Regions from separate parts of the Lysinibacillus sp. OL1 genome, predicted to be linked through region 1. Evidence: a T-box and tRNA genes for the amino acid it is inferred to sense, from the RefSeq annotation. Region 1 holds a T-box; the other holds one or more tRNA genes.
What was found. A T-box is a leader RNA that pairs with one kind of tRNA and senses whether it is charged. The one in region 1 lies ahead of serS (serine--tRNA ligase), so its partner is inferred to be a tRNA-Ser.
Positions count from the first base shown of each region.

Region 2: it encodes a tRNA-Ser, which carries the amino acid that the T-box ahead of serS (serine--tRNA ligase) is inferred to sense. The anticodon was not compared.

Region 1 covers NZ_SJDS01000002.1:214,480-223,370, reverse strand. The annotation lists partial or broken gene EW028_RS05485 (class I SAM-dependent methyltransferase) at 1-304, opposite strand, end outside; gene EW028_RS05480 (Lrp/AsnC family transcriptional regulator) at 604-1,047, opposite strand; gene EW028_RS05475 (MFS transporter) at 1,287-2,495, shown strand; gene EW028_RS05470 (pilus assembly protein PilB) at 2,770-3,153, opposite strand; gene serS (serine--tRNA ligase) at 3,276-4,556, opposite strand; T-box leader at 4,686-4,906, opposite strand; partial or broken gene EW028_RS05460 (EVE domain-containing protein) at 5,091-5,598, opposite strand; gene EW028_RS05455 (DinB family protein) at 5,610-6,146, opposite strand; gene EW028_RS05450 (helix-turn-helix transcriptional regulator) at 6,214-7,161, opposite strand; gene EW028_RS05445 (universal stress protein) at 7,653-8,066, opposite strand; gene EW028_RS05440 (SulP family inorganic anion transporter) at 8,079-8,891, opposite strand, start outside.
Region 2 covers NZ_SJDS01000023.1:21,368-30,258, reverse strand. The annotation lists gene recR (recombination mediator RecR) at 1-301, opposite strand, end outside; gene EW028_RS23565 (YbaB/EbfC family nucleoid-associated protein) at 313-627, opposite strand; gene dnaX (DNA polymerase III subunit gamma/tau) at 648-2,432, opposite strand; RNA gene ffs (signal recognition particle sRNA large type) at 2,574-2,841, opposite strand; tRNA gene EW028_RS23550 (tRNA-Ser) at 3,010-3,102, shown strand; gene EW028_RS23545 (sensor histidine kinase) at 3,229-4,488, shown strand; gene EW028_RS23540 (response regulator) at 4,489-5,367, shown strand; gene EW028_RS23535 (cation:dicarboxylate symporter family transporter) at 5,460-6,734, shown strand; gene EW028_RS23530 (RraA family protein) at 6,780-7,400, opposite strand; gene EW028_RS26005 (methyl-accepting chemotaxis protein) at 7,500-8,408, opposite strand; gene EW028_RS23520 (LOG family protein) at 8,540-8,891, opposite strand, start outside.

The DNA.
Region 1 (8,891 bases):
AATTCAAGTCCTCAATCGGTAAACATACAAACTCGATATTGTTATCTTTGTTAATCTTATTAGCCCGCTCAATCATATTATTAGAGATGTCTACACCAATCACTTTTTCTGCTCCGTTTTCTACACAATACTTTGAAAAGTGACCATCGCCACAGCCTAGGTCTAATACCGATTTTCCCTTTAAATTCGAAATCATTGATTTAATTGCTGGTTGCTCTATAAAATCATTATAGGTTATTCCACTTTCACGTAAGTTTATGTAATCCTTAAAAAAAGTTGAATTATCGTAAATATTTTGCTTCATTTTTTTACTCCCCCGTACAGTTTGATTTTGGACGAAAATCTCACGTCATATTTCTATTATCTTTACAAAAGTTTATTCTATTAAATGGCCCTTTAATGAAAACGAGCGCTGATCCTTATGACAGAAATGCGCCCGATTGTTGAATATTAAGGTAGTGGTTACTGCCATTTGTGAAATAAAGTTTAATAGGAAACATACTATAAACGCTGTTATATCAACATGGTTATTTTCTACTAGAAAGGCATTCAAAACTTAATTTGATAGCCTTAAGTAACTGTATGGTTAAAAAAATAATATTATTAATAATCAACACTTAAATTTGGTATCAACGGCTTGTCTTCAATAGGTGATGATAAGGAAATCAATGTAGTTGAATCACCATACTTCATACTAGCATTTTCAAATAATTCGAGTTCCTTTGTTGATTCAACTACTACTTTAATCAAATAATTGTATTCCCCGCTAATTCGATGACATTCTACTACTTGTGAAGCCTGCTTACAATAATCAACGAAATTATTGCACTTTGTGGTACGGAAAAGGATAAAAGCAACAATGGATTTTCCAACTTTCTCATTCGATACTTTAGCTCTATAGCTTTTTATCACGCCTTGTTCCTCTAGTCTTTTTACCCTCTCTGTTATTGCTGGTTGAGATAATCCAATAAGTTTTCCAAGTGCAGTCATTGACAACCGAGCATCTGATTGTAAATGCATTAATATATCTACATCAATACTATCCATTTAAGCACCCCTTCATATAATATACGATACCACCATTTACCATTTAATAGCTATTTTAACTAATCAAATTGTAAGACGAATATGATCCCCTAATCATTATATTATACTTCAAATGTAATATCCCTAAAATACATTGATTTTACAGTTAAATATGAAATTATTCTTTTAATATCAAATGTAAAATCTAAAATACAATTTGTATAATTAATCCTATCAACTAATCAGGGGGCCTTTTATAAATGGATTATAATATTGATTTAGATAACCAAAATGAAAAACCAAATGAAATATCATCAGAACGTCTTCCTTGGGCAGGTTTAATTGCACTAGCTATGGCTGGGTTCATATGTATCCTTACAGAAACTATACCAGCTGGTTTATTAATAGAGATAAGTGAAGGACTCGATGTGTCAGAATCTCTTGCAGGTCAACTTGTTACAGCTTATGCTCTTGGTTCACTAATTGCAGCTATTCCCATAACCACTGCAACACAAGGGTGGCACAGGAAGCCCTTACTGCTTTTATGTATTATTGGGTTCCTTGTATTTAATACTATTACAGCCTTATCTTCTAGTTTGACCTTAACGATAATAGCTCGCTTCTTTGCGGGAGTAACTGCTGGAGTACTGTGGGGAATGACCGCTGGATATGCACGACTTATGGCACCAGAGTCACTGAAGGGAAAAGCAATGGCAGTAGCCATGATTGGTACTCCTCTTGCATTAGCTTTTGGTGTTCCTGTCGGGACATTTCTCGGTTCCTTTGTTGGTTGGAGATTTGTCTTCGGAATAATGTCACTCTTAGCAGTATTTTTGATTTTATGGATTATCTGGAAAATACCAGACTATCCTGGGCAAACATCTGAGAAGCGAATGACACTTCTGGAAGTTTTCAGTACCCCTGGAGTTCGCCCAATTTTGTTTGTTGTATTAGCTTGGATACTTTCTCATAACATACTATATACTTATATTGCCCCATACCTTTCCGAAGCAGGTCTTGCTCAACGAGTCGATTTGGTTTTACTAGTTTTCGGTATTGCATCTTTAGTTGGAATCTGGGTTGTAGGTATGTTCATTGAGCATAGACTACGTACTTTAGTTTTAATGAGTCTGGCCGGATTTGGGTTAGCATCATTAGCATTAGGTATCGGAATTAATCATCCTATTATCATTTACATTGCTGTAACTTTATGGGGGTTAACCTTTGGGGGAGCAGCAACACTGACGCAAACAGCAATAGCAGACAATGCTAAAAAAGGGGCGGATATTGCCCAATCTATGTTAGTTACCGTTTGGAATCTGGCTATTGGTGGTGGGAGTGCAATAGGAGCAATCTTAATAGAATCATTTGATGTGGGTTCTTTTCCAGGGGTAATGTTTATCCTCATTCTTCTTGGGTTCCTAGTAGCATTTCGTGCAAATGTTTATGGGTTTCCTCAAAAACAATGATTGTGTAAAGAAGGTAGTCAGCCTCCTTAGATAAATTTATCTAAGGGGGTATATTTGATATTTGCTGAATCATATACCATGTCGCTCTAGATAGAATTTGGTCTTCTATCGCATTATTTCAAAGACTTTCTCTATCTTTTTAATGTGCCTACTTCTTTTGTTCAATAATCTGGCCCTTTAATGAAAAAGAACTTTTCTTATTCAAGGAAAGCACCCGAGTATTGAATATTGAAGGAAATGATAACCAACCTTCAGTCATCCTTCTCTATATTTTTTAATTCGCATCAGAATTGAATCGTATTAACGTTAAAATTGAGAACAATGGGAAAATCAAATATATAGACCTAAAACCACCAAGAGTAAAGAACCAAATATCAATGCAACCCACCAAAATTAAACCGATAACATTTGTTAGAACAAAAGAAAGTATTTTGTTTTTTATTCTATGAGTTAAATAAATTTCAATAGTGACTACAAAGATAATAGTAAATAAATAGATTCCTAAATAGAGCAGTACAGAAAGCAGTACTTTCTCAGCTGTCGAAGGAGGCATTATATCCGATTGGAATACTCCCTCGATAAACACGATACTTAATGTGGTAACTAATGCTACTATTATCGGGAAAAAAAGTATTTTTGCTATAGAAATCTTTCTCATTCAAGTCACCTCTTTTGTTATTATAATCCAGTCTTTAAGATGACGACTAACCTAAATTACTATAAAGACGTTATTTCACAATCTGGCCCTATTCTTGAAGGAGAAGCGCAATCTCTACTTATTTATTTTGGGGCAATTACTTCTTTACCACCCATGTATGGTCTTAAAACTTCAGGAATTACTACGCTTCCATCTGCTTGTTGGTAGTTTTCTAGTATAGCGGCAACTGTACGACCAATCGCAAGACCTGAACCGTTTAATGTGTGAACATATTCTGGTTTTGCATTTGGCTCACGACGGAAGCGGATATTTGCTCGTCGTGCTTGGAAATCTTCAAAGTTAGAGCAAGAAGAAATTTCACGGTACATGTTTTGTGCTGGGATCCAAACTTCTAAATCATATTTCTTCGCTGCAGTAAATCCTAAATCAGCAGTACACATTTTAAGTTTACGATACGGTAAGCCTAATAATTGCAGCACTTTTTCAGCATGACCTGTTAACAACTCTAATTGCTCATATGACTCCTCTGGTTTTACAAAGCGTACTAATTCCACTTTGTTGAATTGATGCTGACGGATTAAACCACGTGTATCACGACCCGCAGAGCCTGCCTCTGAACGGAAGCACGCACTGTAGGAAGCAAAGCCTTGTGGTAAAGCATCAGCCAGTAAAATTTCATCACGATAGAAGTTTGTTACAGAGACCTCTGCTGTTGGAATCATGAAATAATCTGTTTCCTCTAATTTAAATAAATCTTCTTCAAATTTAGGAAGATTTCCAGTACCCGTCAAGCTATCACGATTAACAATGACAGGTGGTAGCATTTCTTCATAACCATGCTCTTCTGCATGTAAATCCAACATAAAGCTCATTAATGCACGTTCCAAGCGAGCGCCAAGTCCACGATAGAATAAGAATCGGCTACCCGTTACTTTTGCGCCGCGTTCAAAGTCAACAATCTTCAAATCTGTAGCAAGATCCCAGTGTGTTTTAATGTCAAAATCAAATGTTGGAATTTCTCCCCAAGTATATTCTTCTACATTGTCATCCTCTGTTGTGCCTACTGGTACAGATTCATGTGGAATGTTTGGCAAGCGCATCATCATATCTTTAAAACGCTCTTCCACATCATTTAGTTGAAGATCTAACTCTTTAATTTCGTCGCCAACTTGACGCATACGAGCAATCACTTCATCTGCATTTTCCTTGTTGCGTTTCATAATTGAAATTTGTTCAGATACTTTATTTCGTTCTGCTTTTAATTCTTCTGTTTTAGCAATTAACTCACGACGCTTAGCATCTAAATCCTCAAAATCATCTAAGTTTCCTAAATCTTCATTACGTGTTAATAGCATTTCTTTAATTTCCGCGAAATTATCGCGTACGCGTTTGATATCTAACATAGTTATACCTACTGTAGTTTAATGATGGGAATCATTGCATCCTTTAAGTCTTGATGTAATTTCGTTCAGCGGATTACTCAAAAAGCTCTAGTTTAAATCAAAATAAACACAAAAAAGCCCTCATCCCTAAAAAGGGACGAGAGCTACCCGCGTTGCCACCCTAATTGACTAGACACATTTCTGCCTAATCCACTTATTTCATAACGGCATTTCAACCGGCGACAGCCTACTTTACTCACTTCGACTGCGCAACTCCAGGACGGATTCACAAGTGCTTTTATCAGCTTCCACCACCCGCTGACTCTCTAAAAAAAAACGTGCTTGCTACTACTTCCCATCATCGTGTTCAGTTATTTAAATTTTAACCATACTGTACTATATGAAAACAAATTTTTCAAGTCATACCATAGGATACAAATTATTCTAGAACTATTATTACTTTAACAAGATACTTCACAATATGGCTCTTTAGCTAAAGAAAGACGTATTCCTTACTAAAAAGGTACTGCACCCGATTGCTGAAGATTGTTCTAACTAAGGTACACTATAGTTTAAGTAAAATTGTTCACAAAATGTAATCAGTGTTTTAATATCTCGGAGTTCCTCACCATCTAACATCGAAGTAACGATTGTCATAAAATCTTCAGCTCCAATTTCAAAATGACCTCGACGGAATGGTAACCCCCAATTGCGATTTCCACGCGTAAAAGTGAGCTGGTTTAACAACAATGCAATCTTAACTTCTCGACAAGGAATATAACGCATATCTCTGCGAAATGGCACAAACGACTCCGACACTTGATGTTTGTAAGCACCGTTATCCGTAACCTGACCAATAGCAGTAAATGCTTGAACTGGCTTCCCTTTGGACATGTCTGTGCGAGGGGAATAGTATATCAGCCAATCACCTGGAGACATTTTACGCAAAGGTGCTGCCTTACCGTGACATAACTGTGCAAAACCCTTCTATGGCTAAATTCACATGAGAAGCGGATACAACGCCAATCCAATATCTGCTTTTCTGACTTGTTATATTCGACATGATGCATCCCCCTACTCTTCAAATGCTAAACTTTTCAACCGATCCAGTTGTAAAAAATGATGTCTGTAATGCATTTCAATCAACATAAACCATTCCTGCGCGTTTAAAGCACCGAACGCCGGATGAAGTATCTTGTTACTTACAGGCACTTGAAGTAGAACTGATTCCGTATTCCTCATCCGTTCCACTACACTGTGAAGTCCTTCTACCAAATGCTCCATGCTCTCTGGTGGTTGCGGAGTATAGTTTGGCGAAGCAGGGACCTTAATACGAACAGCAGGAAATTGTTCTAGTTTAAAAACAATCTTACCCTGCTCAGTTTTTTCCTTCGCTGGGTTCAATGTCGATTCGCTACCAGCTAAACATTGCTCGACATTATGTAGATGCATGAAAGCTGATTGAATTAAATGTACATACATCTGTCCTATGGACCAATCTTCTTCGTTCAGCTTTCTATGTATTTTATCCATATTGAGTTTTGTCAGTTCTGCCAAATATCTTTCTACTGTAAGTTCAAATGACTTCAATACTTCCTTTGTACTTTTCATCCTTCAAGCAGCTCCTCTTCATCTTGGTATAGTCACAGTATAAAAGAACACTACTGACAGGTGTATGTCAGTAGTGTTCTAGAATTTTTTTCGCTACTTCCCGAATCTTGAAGCGTAAAGACTTCGGCTCAATCACCTCGATATCTCCGCCCCAGCCAAGTAAATGCTGTAATAGTTCCTCTGGATACCGAACACGAAATTGAAAGATTACATCCTCCTTCCGCTCCTCAATAGATTCAATATAAAAATTTACTGCCTCAATGATTTTGTCGGCAATTTCGGGGTTTGCCCTCATTATTATTCTTTCATCTCGATTGTCAGGTGGCCGATAGCTACTTAGGTCAAAATCATTTGGTAGAAGAAATTGATCTTCCAACACAGAAAGCTCGGACATCCGGGACAAGCGAAAATGGCGCATTTCTTGCCTCATATCACAGTATGCTAGTAAAACCCAATTTTCATGGACAAGTGTTAATCCATATGGAGAGACCACACGTTTATTTTTCCGATTCCCATCTGTTCCTGGCATTTTTTTAATATACATAAAACTGATTTTGCACTGTTTCAAAATTGCATCGCGAACTTGATTAAGATACGTTTTTACCCGCTCTTCAGTTGACTGCTCACCTATATGAAGCAGTCGCATTGTTTCCCGAACAAGCCTTGACTCGTTACGAACTGACTCCGACAAAGTAGCCTCAATTTTGCGTTTAGCGGACCTTGCATTAATACCATAATCTGTATCCAACCTTTGCTCGATAAAATCAGCTCCCATGAGCAGGGAGACGGCCTCTTCTGCTGTGAACCTAACCGGGGGTAGAAAATATCCTTCCATTAAGGAATAACCCTGACCAGGGGCGCCTAAAATGGGAACCCCAGCCTCACTTAGTGCTTGAATATCCCTATATATCGTACGTACACTTGTCTCAAATTGAGAAGCTAAATCTTCTGCTCTCAATGTTTTGCTTCGCTGTAATTCAAGCGTGATCGCAAGCTGCCTCTCCGTTTTATTCATTTTTTTCCTCCACAATTTCAGCATTCTATTACAGTACTTGCCCAATAATTGAATAACAGCAAGCAATGTATTGGGGCTATATCCCTGGTTTCCGTTTGTATGCCTCCTAATGATATCAAAGCTTGCTTAGAATCATAGTACAACACATTATTGGAACAATTAATAATAGTTGCTTCGATTTAGAGGTTTTAAACACCATTCAACTAGATTTCCTTGTTAAAACAGGTATTCACGTAATAATTCTTCAGTAATTTTAATCATCCCTAGTCTCAATTTGCAGATAATTTCTTATAGTATCCTAAAAATTTTTGTACTAAACTGCCCCGTTTGTTAAACAAAAAAATCCTGCATATCGATACAGGATGTTTAAACAAACTTTATTATAAATGATCAATCTTTTATATAAAACTACGATGGCTACCCGTGAATTTTTCATACACAAGTTAAATTTTTCCATAATATCCCCATTTTCTATGAATCACTATAGCATGCTATTTTACTATTAAAGCTGGGCAATGAACATTTTTCATAACTTTATGGCTTACACTTCCTAACACCATCTCTTGTAAAGTATTTAAGCCTCTGCTACCAATGATAACTAGATCAACTTGCTTTTCATTTGCATACTTCACAATTATAGGACCAGGTGTACCATGTAAAATCGTTAATTTGAAGTTACTCCCAGCAACTCTTAAAACTTCTTCTACTAGTGCTACCTTTCGTTTACGTTCTAATAATAAACTTTCACTAGATACAGCATGTAACACTTCTGTTTTCGCCTTTTCAAAATCTGCCACATACACCATTTCAATCAGTGAATTCTCAGAAGCAATTTTGACTGCCTCTTTTGCGGCACGCACTGAATTCTCAGAACCATCAACAGCCAATAAAATATGTTTATACAAAAAGTATCCCCCTTAATGTGATACACCTACATTTAATAATTGGTTATATAATTTTTCACTCGCTGGATTCATGCCAATGACTTTCACAGTTTTCCCCTGCTCTTCTAATTTCGTAACGACTTTTACGACAGCACCAACTGCTGATTCATCCCATAAATGGCTACTTGTTAAGTCGATTGTAACGATATCATCCTTAACTGCTTCAATTGTTTGAACAAATTTTTGAGTAGACGCAAAGAATAAAGGACCTTCTACAATAAATTTATCGTTATCTTGATGTATTCGTACCTTTGAAATCGTTGCAACAAAGAATAAAGAACTTAAAATTACGCCCAATACAACTCCAATCGCCAAGTTATCTGTATAGACAACTACAGCTACGGTTGCAAGCATAACGAATGCCTCACTTTTAGGTGCTTTGACAATATATTTAAACGATCCCCAATCAAATGTACCAATGCTTACCATGATCATAATTCCTACAAGTACTGGCATTGGAATATCGACCACGATGTTGCCAAGTACCAGGATTAAGAACATTAGGAACATCCCAGCCACAAGTGTTGATAGGCGTCCTCGACCACCTGATTTTACGTTAATCATCGACTGTCCGATCATTGCACATCCTGCCATACCACCAAAGAAACCGTTAACGATGTTTGCAATTCCTTGTCCACGTGCCTCAATATTTTTATTGGATTTTGTATCCGTCATATCATCAACAATTTGTGCGGTCATTAGTGATTCCATTAACCCAACAAGCGCTAAGGCTAGTGCGTAAGGGAAAATAATTACTAACGTTTCAAAATTAAATGGTACGTCTGG
Region 2 (8,891 bases), on a different contig from region 1:
TGTAGTCACGCATTTTTTCCATTGCAATCACATCTTTTGTATCTTGTACAACACAAATAATAGAATGATCTCGCTGCTTATCTGTACATATGTGACATGGATCGACATCCGTTATATTGCCACAAACAGAACAGTAGCTTAGGTTTCGTTTAGCATCAATCAGTGCTTTAGAGAAAGATAATACATCATCTTCCTTCATTGTTAACACAAAAAACGCCAGACGAGCCGCAGTTTTCGGCCCGATACCTGGCAATTTCATAAAACTATCGATCAATTTAGATATTGGTTCTGGGTAGTACATATGAATACCTCCTAGAATGGAAGGTTTAAGCCTTGCGTGAATTTACCCATAGTCGAGTTTGCTTTTTCTTCTACTTTTTTCAGCGCTTCATTTGTTGCAATAACAATTAGGTCTTGTAGCATTTCGATGTCTTCTGGGTCTACTACAGATTCATCTAGATTTACTGAAACTACTTCACGCTGACCTGAAACTGTTACTTTCACCATACCGCCGCCTGCAACACCTTCGAATTGCTCAGCATTTAAAGCTTCTTGAGCCTCCATCATTTCCTTTTGCATTTTTTGCATTTTTTTCATCATACCTTGCATATTTCCCATTCCACGCATAAATGTTTCCTCCTAAAAATTTAATCTTCAATAATTTCAACAAAATCTTTACCGAAGAGCTTTTCAGCCTCTGCCACAAGTGGATCTTGTGAAGCAAGAGGTTGAGCATCATCGATAAATGGTTCTTCTGGCATTTCTGCCGGTGGTGGCTCTAATAATTCTTCTCCATGCTCTGCTTCAGTCTGTGATTTCTTTTGCTGCAGACCATGATCACGAATAAACTCTTCACGCATTTTTAACCATGATTCTTCTGGTATACATAGCATCTCGTACATTGTACCAGTTTGCCCTGCAATTAATTGTGTAAAGTGAGCCTTTAAAGACTGGTTGTCGGCAACCATCTGACAATGAATATCATACTTGAATTTTAACACAAAAGCACTTGAAGATGCCGCAACAGGTTCGGCTTCTGCTAAAAGAGCAGATTGTGATTTTTGCATTTGACTTAGGGCTTGCGCCCAAATGGACTTAATACGTTGTACATCTTGCTTTGTGGCATCTTTCAGCACTTCCTGAATACGACCTGTAGGTGCTTTATAACCATTCGGACTTTTAGCTCGGGGCCGTTGCTCTTTTTGTGCTGTCGGCGTTTGCACTGGAGTCCCCGTTTGCAGTTGTAAGGAAAGTTGCTGAACCAGCTGTTCAAGAGCTACAATTTTTTGAGTGAGATCAGGGTTTTCTCCCATTTCATTTGTAGTCACCGTTTGATGGGCTATCCCTCCTGAAAACTGTACCATTTTAAGCAAAGCCGTCTCTAAATAAATTTTGGTATGGTGAGAGAAACGCATCTCTTGCTGTGTCTTTGCAAGTATATCAATATACCCATAAAGCATATTTGGTGCAAATTCGTGTGCTAAAGTGAATACACGTTCCTCAGGAGATACAAGCTCTAAAAGTTCAGCTAAATCATCACTTGTTTGAAGTAATAATAAATCGCGGAAAAATGTAATTAAATCCTCTGAGAGCCGCAAAGGGTCCTTACCGTCAGCTATCAGTTGCTCTAAAAGGGCAAGCATTTGCGCAACATCTTTTACTTTGAGTGCCTCTGCTAGATCATAAAAAACATCCTGACTAATAGAACCTGTCACTAATAACGTATCCTCAAGTTTTAATTTTTCGCCGCTAAAAGACACAACTTGGTCCAATAAGCTTAAAGCATCACGCATTCCCCCTGCGGCTGATTGTGCAATCACCTTTAAACCTTGTTCTTCATATGGTAAGTCAATATCTTCTAAAACAACCTTCATACGTTCAATAATATCATTAGTAGAAAGTCGTTTAAAATCAAAGCGCTGACAACGAGAAATGATCGTAGCAGGCAATTTATGAGGCTCTGTAGTTGCTAAAATAAACACAGCATGAGGAGGTGGTTCTTCCAACGTTTTTAAAAGAGCGTTAAAAGCGCTTGTAGAAAGCATATGCACTTCGTCTATGATGTACACCTTATATCTACTGCTTGCGGGAGCAAAACGAACCTTTTCTATGATATCCCTAATCTCTTCAACACGTGAATTTGAGGCTGCATCAAATTCAATGACATCTGGATGTGAACCATCTGTAATACTTATGCATGTAGCACATTCATTACACGGCTCTTTCGACGGTGCATGTTCACAATTCAAGGCCTTCGCAAAGATTTTAGCAGTACTTGTTTTCCCTGTACCACGGGGCCCAGAAAACAAGTAAGCATGTGTTGTTTTATTTGCTAGGAGAGCATTTTGTAGCGTTCTTTTGACATGTGTTTGACCAGACATTTCTCGAAAAGATTGCGGTCGATACACACGGTAAAATGCTTGATACGTCACTGATTTCCTCTCTCCTTCTCCATTTAATTGAATACTTTTATTATAGCATTTGCTGCATTATATAGAAAATGAAGTTGCTAAATTTAAAATAAAAAAGCATCCGCCTATAATAGACGGATGCTTTGAATTGGCAATTTAATGCCGTGCACCTTTCCTTGACAGCCGCACATAAGCGTTACTCTTGTCGTTAGCTCAGATTAGGCAACCCCGCGGCACATGAATAAGACCACTTAATGCTGCTTCCTTCCGGACCTGACATGGTTCATGGGTATCCATTGCGCAGGACCCAATCGTCAACACTACGTGCAAAAGGCAGACCAAACAATACGGACAGCCTCGAAAAAGGAATTCAGTCTCGCTAGAGCGGATTGCGAGTTACAGGACACCGCTACCTTCCCACCTAGCACGGCAATAACTAGTATACTGACTGTTTGTATAAAATGCAACTTAATGCACAAATTATTTATTTCTAAGTGACGATTTAAACAATATATATTTTTTCAAAAATTATCTTGACGTTCGTTTCTAGTTATGATAAATTTATTTTTGTCGATAAGACAGTAAAGCAATATAACATGGAGGTATACCCAAGTCTGGCTGAAGGGATCGGTCTTGAAAACCGACAGGCGGGTAACACCGCGCGGGGGTTCGAATCCCTCTACCTCCTCCAGTTTTAAATTTCCGACTACGAATGTAGCCGTTTTTTTTTGCCTAAATTGTATGTATTACTTGTTAGATACCACTTCCGCCTCGGTTGTGGTATTTTTTATTATATCAATGATGGGAGGTTGTTAAATTGCAATCGAAATTACTTATGACACGTGCTTCCCTTACTTGGATTTTCATTATTGCTGTTATGACTGCAATAGGTAGTGAAATTAAAATTATGCCTTTTGCTAATACAACTTTCCGTTTTGGTTTAGGAACAATTGTCTTCTTTTTATGCACATTAATTAAACCTACACCAATTATTTTAGCTGGTGTAGCTACCAGTATTGTGACAACTATTTTTCGGGTTATTAATTCGACATTACATGATGTTCCGATTGCCGAGAGTATATTTAACCATTTACCAGCCGGTTTATTTTATGTATTGTTTGCAGTATGCCTGCAAGTTTTAGATATTCAACAATACAGAGAAAAACCACTAAAACTTGGTTTACTCGTTGCTTTTAGTGAGGTCATCAGTAATTTAGCTGAACAAATTTTCCGCTTTTTTGTCCAAACATATACTTTTTTATTTCTCCATGATCTCTTGATCCTATTAGCAGTAGCATTATTACGAAGCTTTTTTGTAGTAGGGATTTATAGCTCTATTTTGGTAGCGGAACAAAAAAAACGGGTACAAGAAATGCTGAATATTGGATCTGACCTCTATGTGGAGACACTATATTTAAAAAAATCAATGAATCATATTGAAACAATTACAGGTAGTGGTTATGAATTATATCGTCAGTTAAAGACGCAAGGTTTTCGATCCGAGAGTTTACAAGCACTTCATATTGCCCAGGAAATCCATGAAGTGAAAAAGGATTCTCAACGGATATATGCTGGGATTTCAAAGATTGTCGGTGAAAAGAGCTTTGGTCCTTTCGTATTATCTGAATTATTGCATTATATTGAAGAAGGTAATAGGAAATATGCAGAATTACTCGGTAAGGAAATACAATTTAATACATGTATAGACTTCGATTTTCAAACGAAAGATCATATTGCACTGCTTGCTCTATTAAATAATTTATCAGCCAATGCTGTTGAGGCTATTGAAAAGCAAGGGATCATTTCTATTGCTATTAAGCGCCAAGAGGATAATACTGTAATAACAGTATGTGATAATGGACAAGGGATTTCACAAGCAGACATTTCTGTTATTTTTGAACCTGGATACACCACTAAATTCAATGTTGATGGTGTTGCAGCAACTGGCATTGGGCTTTCACATGTTGCTGAACTAGTAGAAAAATTAAAAGGCTCAATAACCGTTGAATCAAACAATCAATACACAACGTTTAAAATCATAATTCCTACGCAAACTATTCAAACGGGAGAGACTTAAATGAGGTATTTTATTGTAGATGATGATCGTGCAAGTCGTGTTATGTTAAAGCAAATTATTGAAGATAGCGGGTTAGGAACAGTTATTGGTGAGGCTCGCAATGGTGAGGATGCCATTCCACAAATTTTAATGACACAGCCAGAGTTTGTGCTTATTGATTTACTGATGCCTAAGCTTGATGGCATAGCAACTGTGGAACAACTTATGCAAAATCGTTTCGAGGGACAATTTATTATGATTTCACAGGTAGTGAATAAGGAAATGGTTGGCGAAGCATATGAGCAAGGAATTGATTTCTTCATTCATAAACCAATCAATCGTATTGAAGTCGAAAATGTTTTGAAAAAAACAACTGAACAATTTCGACTTAAAAATTCACTATTAGTGATACGTCAATCACTTACAAATATTGAGTTAAGTGAACAAAAGACTCATAAAGCTACATCACGAGACCATATTCAATCTATTTTGAATGATATGGGGATTGTCGGGGAAATTGGTAGTGAGGATATCATTGCCATTATAGAAACATTACTTGCTCACCAGCACAAGATTGCCCCCCTTCCTCCATTAAAAGAGCTTTATGAAGAAATTGCAGCTGTGACCAAGGCTACGCCAGATGAAATTTTAAAAGAGAGTAAAGCCATCGAGCAGCGTGTGCGTCGTACAATATTAGCTGCCATGATTAATCTCGCTAATTTAGGGGTTGTTGATTACACAAACTCAGAATTCGAGTACTATGCCCCTCGCTACTTTGATTTTAAAGAAATTCGTCAGCTCATGACACAGATTGAAGATCACGATAATCGTAAAGCAAAGGTAAATATTAAAAAGTTTATTCAAGTGTTATATTCAGACATTTTAACAAAAGTAAATTAATTTTATCGGATTTTGTCGGATTCCATAAGTCCTCCGTATTATTAAAGTAAGGCGTGTCCTAAAAATTTAATATTAGGGGAGGTACAAAGGATTTGAAAAAGAAATTTAAAGTCAGTTTAGCCGCTCAGATTTTAATCGGTTTGATTTTAGGGATCATTGTTGGTGGTATCTTTTACGGAAACCCCAAAATTGAGACATATCTACAACCATTAGGGGATATATTTTTACATCTTATTAAGATGATTGTTGTACCGATTATTATTTCGACATTAATCGTTGGTGTTGCTGGTACTGGAGATATGAAGCAACTTGGACGATTAGGCGGGAAATCTATAATTTACTTTGAGATTATTACTACAGTTGCAATCGTAGTTGGATTACTTTCCGCAAACATTTTCCAACCTGGTGCAGGTCTTAACATGAATGAATTATCTCAAGGGGATATTTCGAAGTATGTATCAACAACTGAGGAAGTACAGCACGAGGGACCATTTGATATCATTGTAGGCATTGTCCCAACAAATATTATTCAGTCAATGGCTGAAGGTAATATGCTAGCAATTATCTTCTTCTCAGTTATTTTCGGTTTAGGGGTTGCTGCAGTAGGAGATCGAGGGAAACCAGTCTTAGACTTCTTCCAAGGGGTAGCAGATGCTATGTTCTGGGTAACAAACCTCGTAATGAAATTCGCGCCACTAGGGGTATTTGGTTTAATTGGTGTAACCGTTTCCAAATATGGGTTTGCTTCACTGGTTCCACTTGCCAAATTAGCAATTCTTGTTTATGCAACAATGCTATTCTTTATCTTTGTCGTTCTTGGACTTGTGGCAAAATTCGCAGGAATCAGCATCTTCTATTTAATTAAAGTATTAAAAGATGAGCTAATTTTAGCCTTCTCCACAGCAAGTTCTGAAGCTGTATTACCACGTATTATGATGAAAATGGAGAAATTAGGGGCGCCAAAGGATATTGTATCTTTTGTTATACCTACCGGTTACTCCTTTAACTTAGATGGGTCAACACTATATCAAGCCATTGCAGCATTATTTATTGCACAAATGTACGGTATTCACCTAAGCATTGGTGAACAAATTACGTTAATGCTTGTATTAATGGTTACATCAAAAGGTATTGCAGGTGTACCAGGGGTATCATTCGTTGTACTTCTAGCAACTTTAGGTACTGTAGGTATTCCACTTGAGGGACTAGCCTTCATTGCTGGTATTGACCGTATTCTTGACATGGGACGTACAGTTGTTAACGTAATTGGTAACTCATTAGCGTCATTAGTAATGGCTAAATGGGAAGGCCGTTTCGATCGAGAAAAGATGAAAAATTACTTTAATGATAATGAAAATCTAGCGTAATTTAAAAAAATCCTCACGATGTTGGATGGCATCGTGAGGGTTTTTTTATTTTGCTAACACTTTATCTAAATAAGCGATAATTGATTCTTTTCCATTGGCATGTGCTTCTTGAGCGCGTTTTTCATCTTTTTCAAGCTTAGTCTCTGCTGCTACAGCAATTTTTTCAGCATCTTGCTGTGGCACAACAATTACACCATCCACATCCCCAATAATATAATCACCAGGATGAACCGTAACTCCTCCAATGGCGATCGGTACATTTACTTGACCTCCGCCGTTTTTATTGCCTGCTGCTACAGTAGTGCCTAACGAAAATACAGGGAAATTTAATTCACGTATTGCTGCAATATCGCGGATTACACCATCCACAACAAAACCTTGTACACCTATCCCTTTTGCTAAGGAGATCACAAAATCTCCAGCAACAGCTCGGTTTGTATTACCTTTTGCATCAATGACTAAAATATCTCCTTCATTTGCAGCCCTAATCGCTTCCAAAACTGCCCCATTTTCACCATCTGGTAAACGTACAGTTACAGCTCGCCCAGCAACTTTAAAATGGTCTGCTAACGGCTTAATATCACTTCGCACATTGGTATGTCCGCCTGTTGCATCTGAAATAGCTGTTGTTGGTAAATGCTGAAAGCTTACTTCCACTTTTGTCATACATAACACCCCTATTATGATTAATGACTTACTCTATTATTGTAAATAAAAAATACAGCCTATTTCAATATATCTCGAAAATAGTAGTCACTAGTAGAATTAAATACTTTCAATAAATTGCTTTGATTGCTCGTCTAAGGCTTCAGCAGCAGATGCTATTTCACTAAAGTCATTTGCTGTGACAGTAATTTGTTCATTTGTTTTCTCTATTTTTTCTGCTATTTTTGTAATACTATCAGTCACTTGACCAATTTCTCGCTCAATGCCCTCCACATTATCCTTCACTTCTGAAATAGATTGTTCAACTCTTACAGAAAGCTTACGTACCTCTTTCGCCACTACATCAAAACCTCTTCCATATTCTCCAGCCCTAGCGGCTTCAATAGCTGCATTTAATGCCAATAAATTAGTTTGTGAGGCAATTTCTTGTATAGTTTTGACAATCCCTTTAATAGAATCTGCTTGTTTCTGAAGCTGCACAAGATTACTTACATTTTCATTTGATTCCTTTGAAACTACTTTAATGGTTTCTAGTAGATCTTGGCTATTTTGAATGCCCGCCTCTGAACGCTGGTAAAGCTTATTAGACATGCCCTTCAACTTGTCAGCAACACTAACTATCTCATGTTGTCGTTCAGTGATATTGGCAGCTATTTTGGATACACCTATTACTTTTCTTGTATCATTTGCGAAGACAGGCATATATGTCGCTTCCAGCCAAATTATATTACCTCTAGCATCAATTCTTTTTATTTTGTCCTGATAGCTGTTTCCTGCCGTTAGGTTGCGCCAAAAATTATCGTACTCCATACTATTAACGAAATCAGGCAAACAAAAGTCTTTATGATGTTTTCCTAGCATTTCCTGCACTGTATAGCCTAATGTTTGAGCAAATAGTTCATTGACATACGCCACTCTTCTATCCATATCGAAGCGGATAATGGCAATATTGCGTTCAATAGCCTGTACTACTAAATCATCGGTTACTTGAGCCTCTACACTATGCATTAAGAACACCCCATCCTAATTTTTTACTTAAAATTTAATTATTTTACTTTTATATTACATTAATTATGCCTCAGTGTAATTGCAGGGGATGTTAGTACCTGCTGCATCAAGATAAAAAACATGGAGAATGTTCATCCATGTTTTTTTAATAAACGTAAAATCCCTTCAGAGGTAGCCGCTACACGTAAGAACTTCTTTTGCTCTGCACGTATAAAGCCTTCCTCTAGCATTGTTTTAAAATGCTGTAGAAGTGCATCATAGAATCCATGGACATTATATAAAATGACAGGTTTTGTATGAAGTCCAATCTGAGCCCAAGTAAATACCTCAAAATATTCATCTAAAGTCCCTGCGCCTCCTGGTAGAGCAATAAAGGCATCTGCTAACTCGGCCATTTTAGCTTTACGAATATGCATAGAGTCTACAATATGAATTTCTGTTAATGAGGCATGGGCCAATTCACGCTTTTGTAAATGTGTTGGC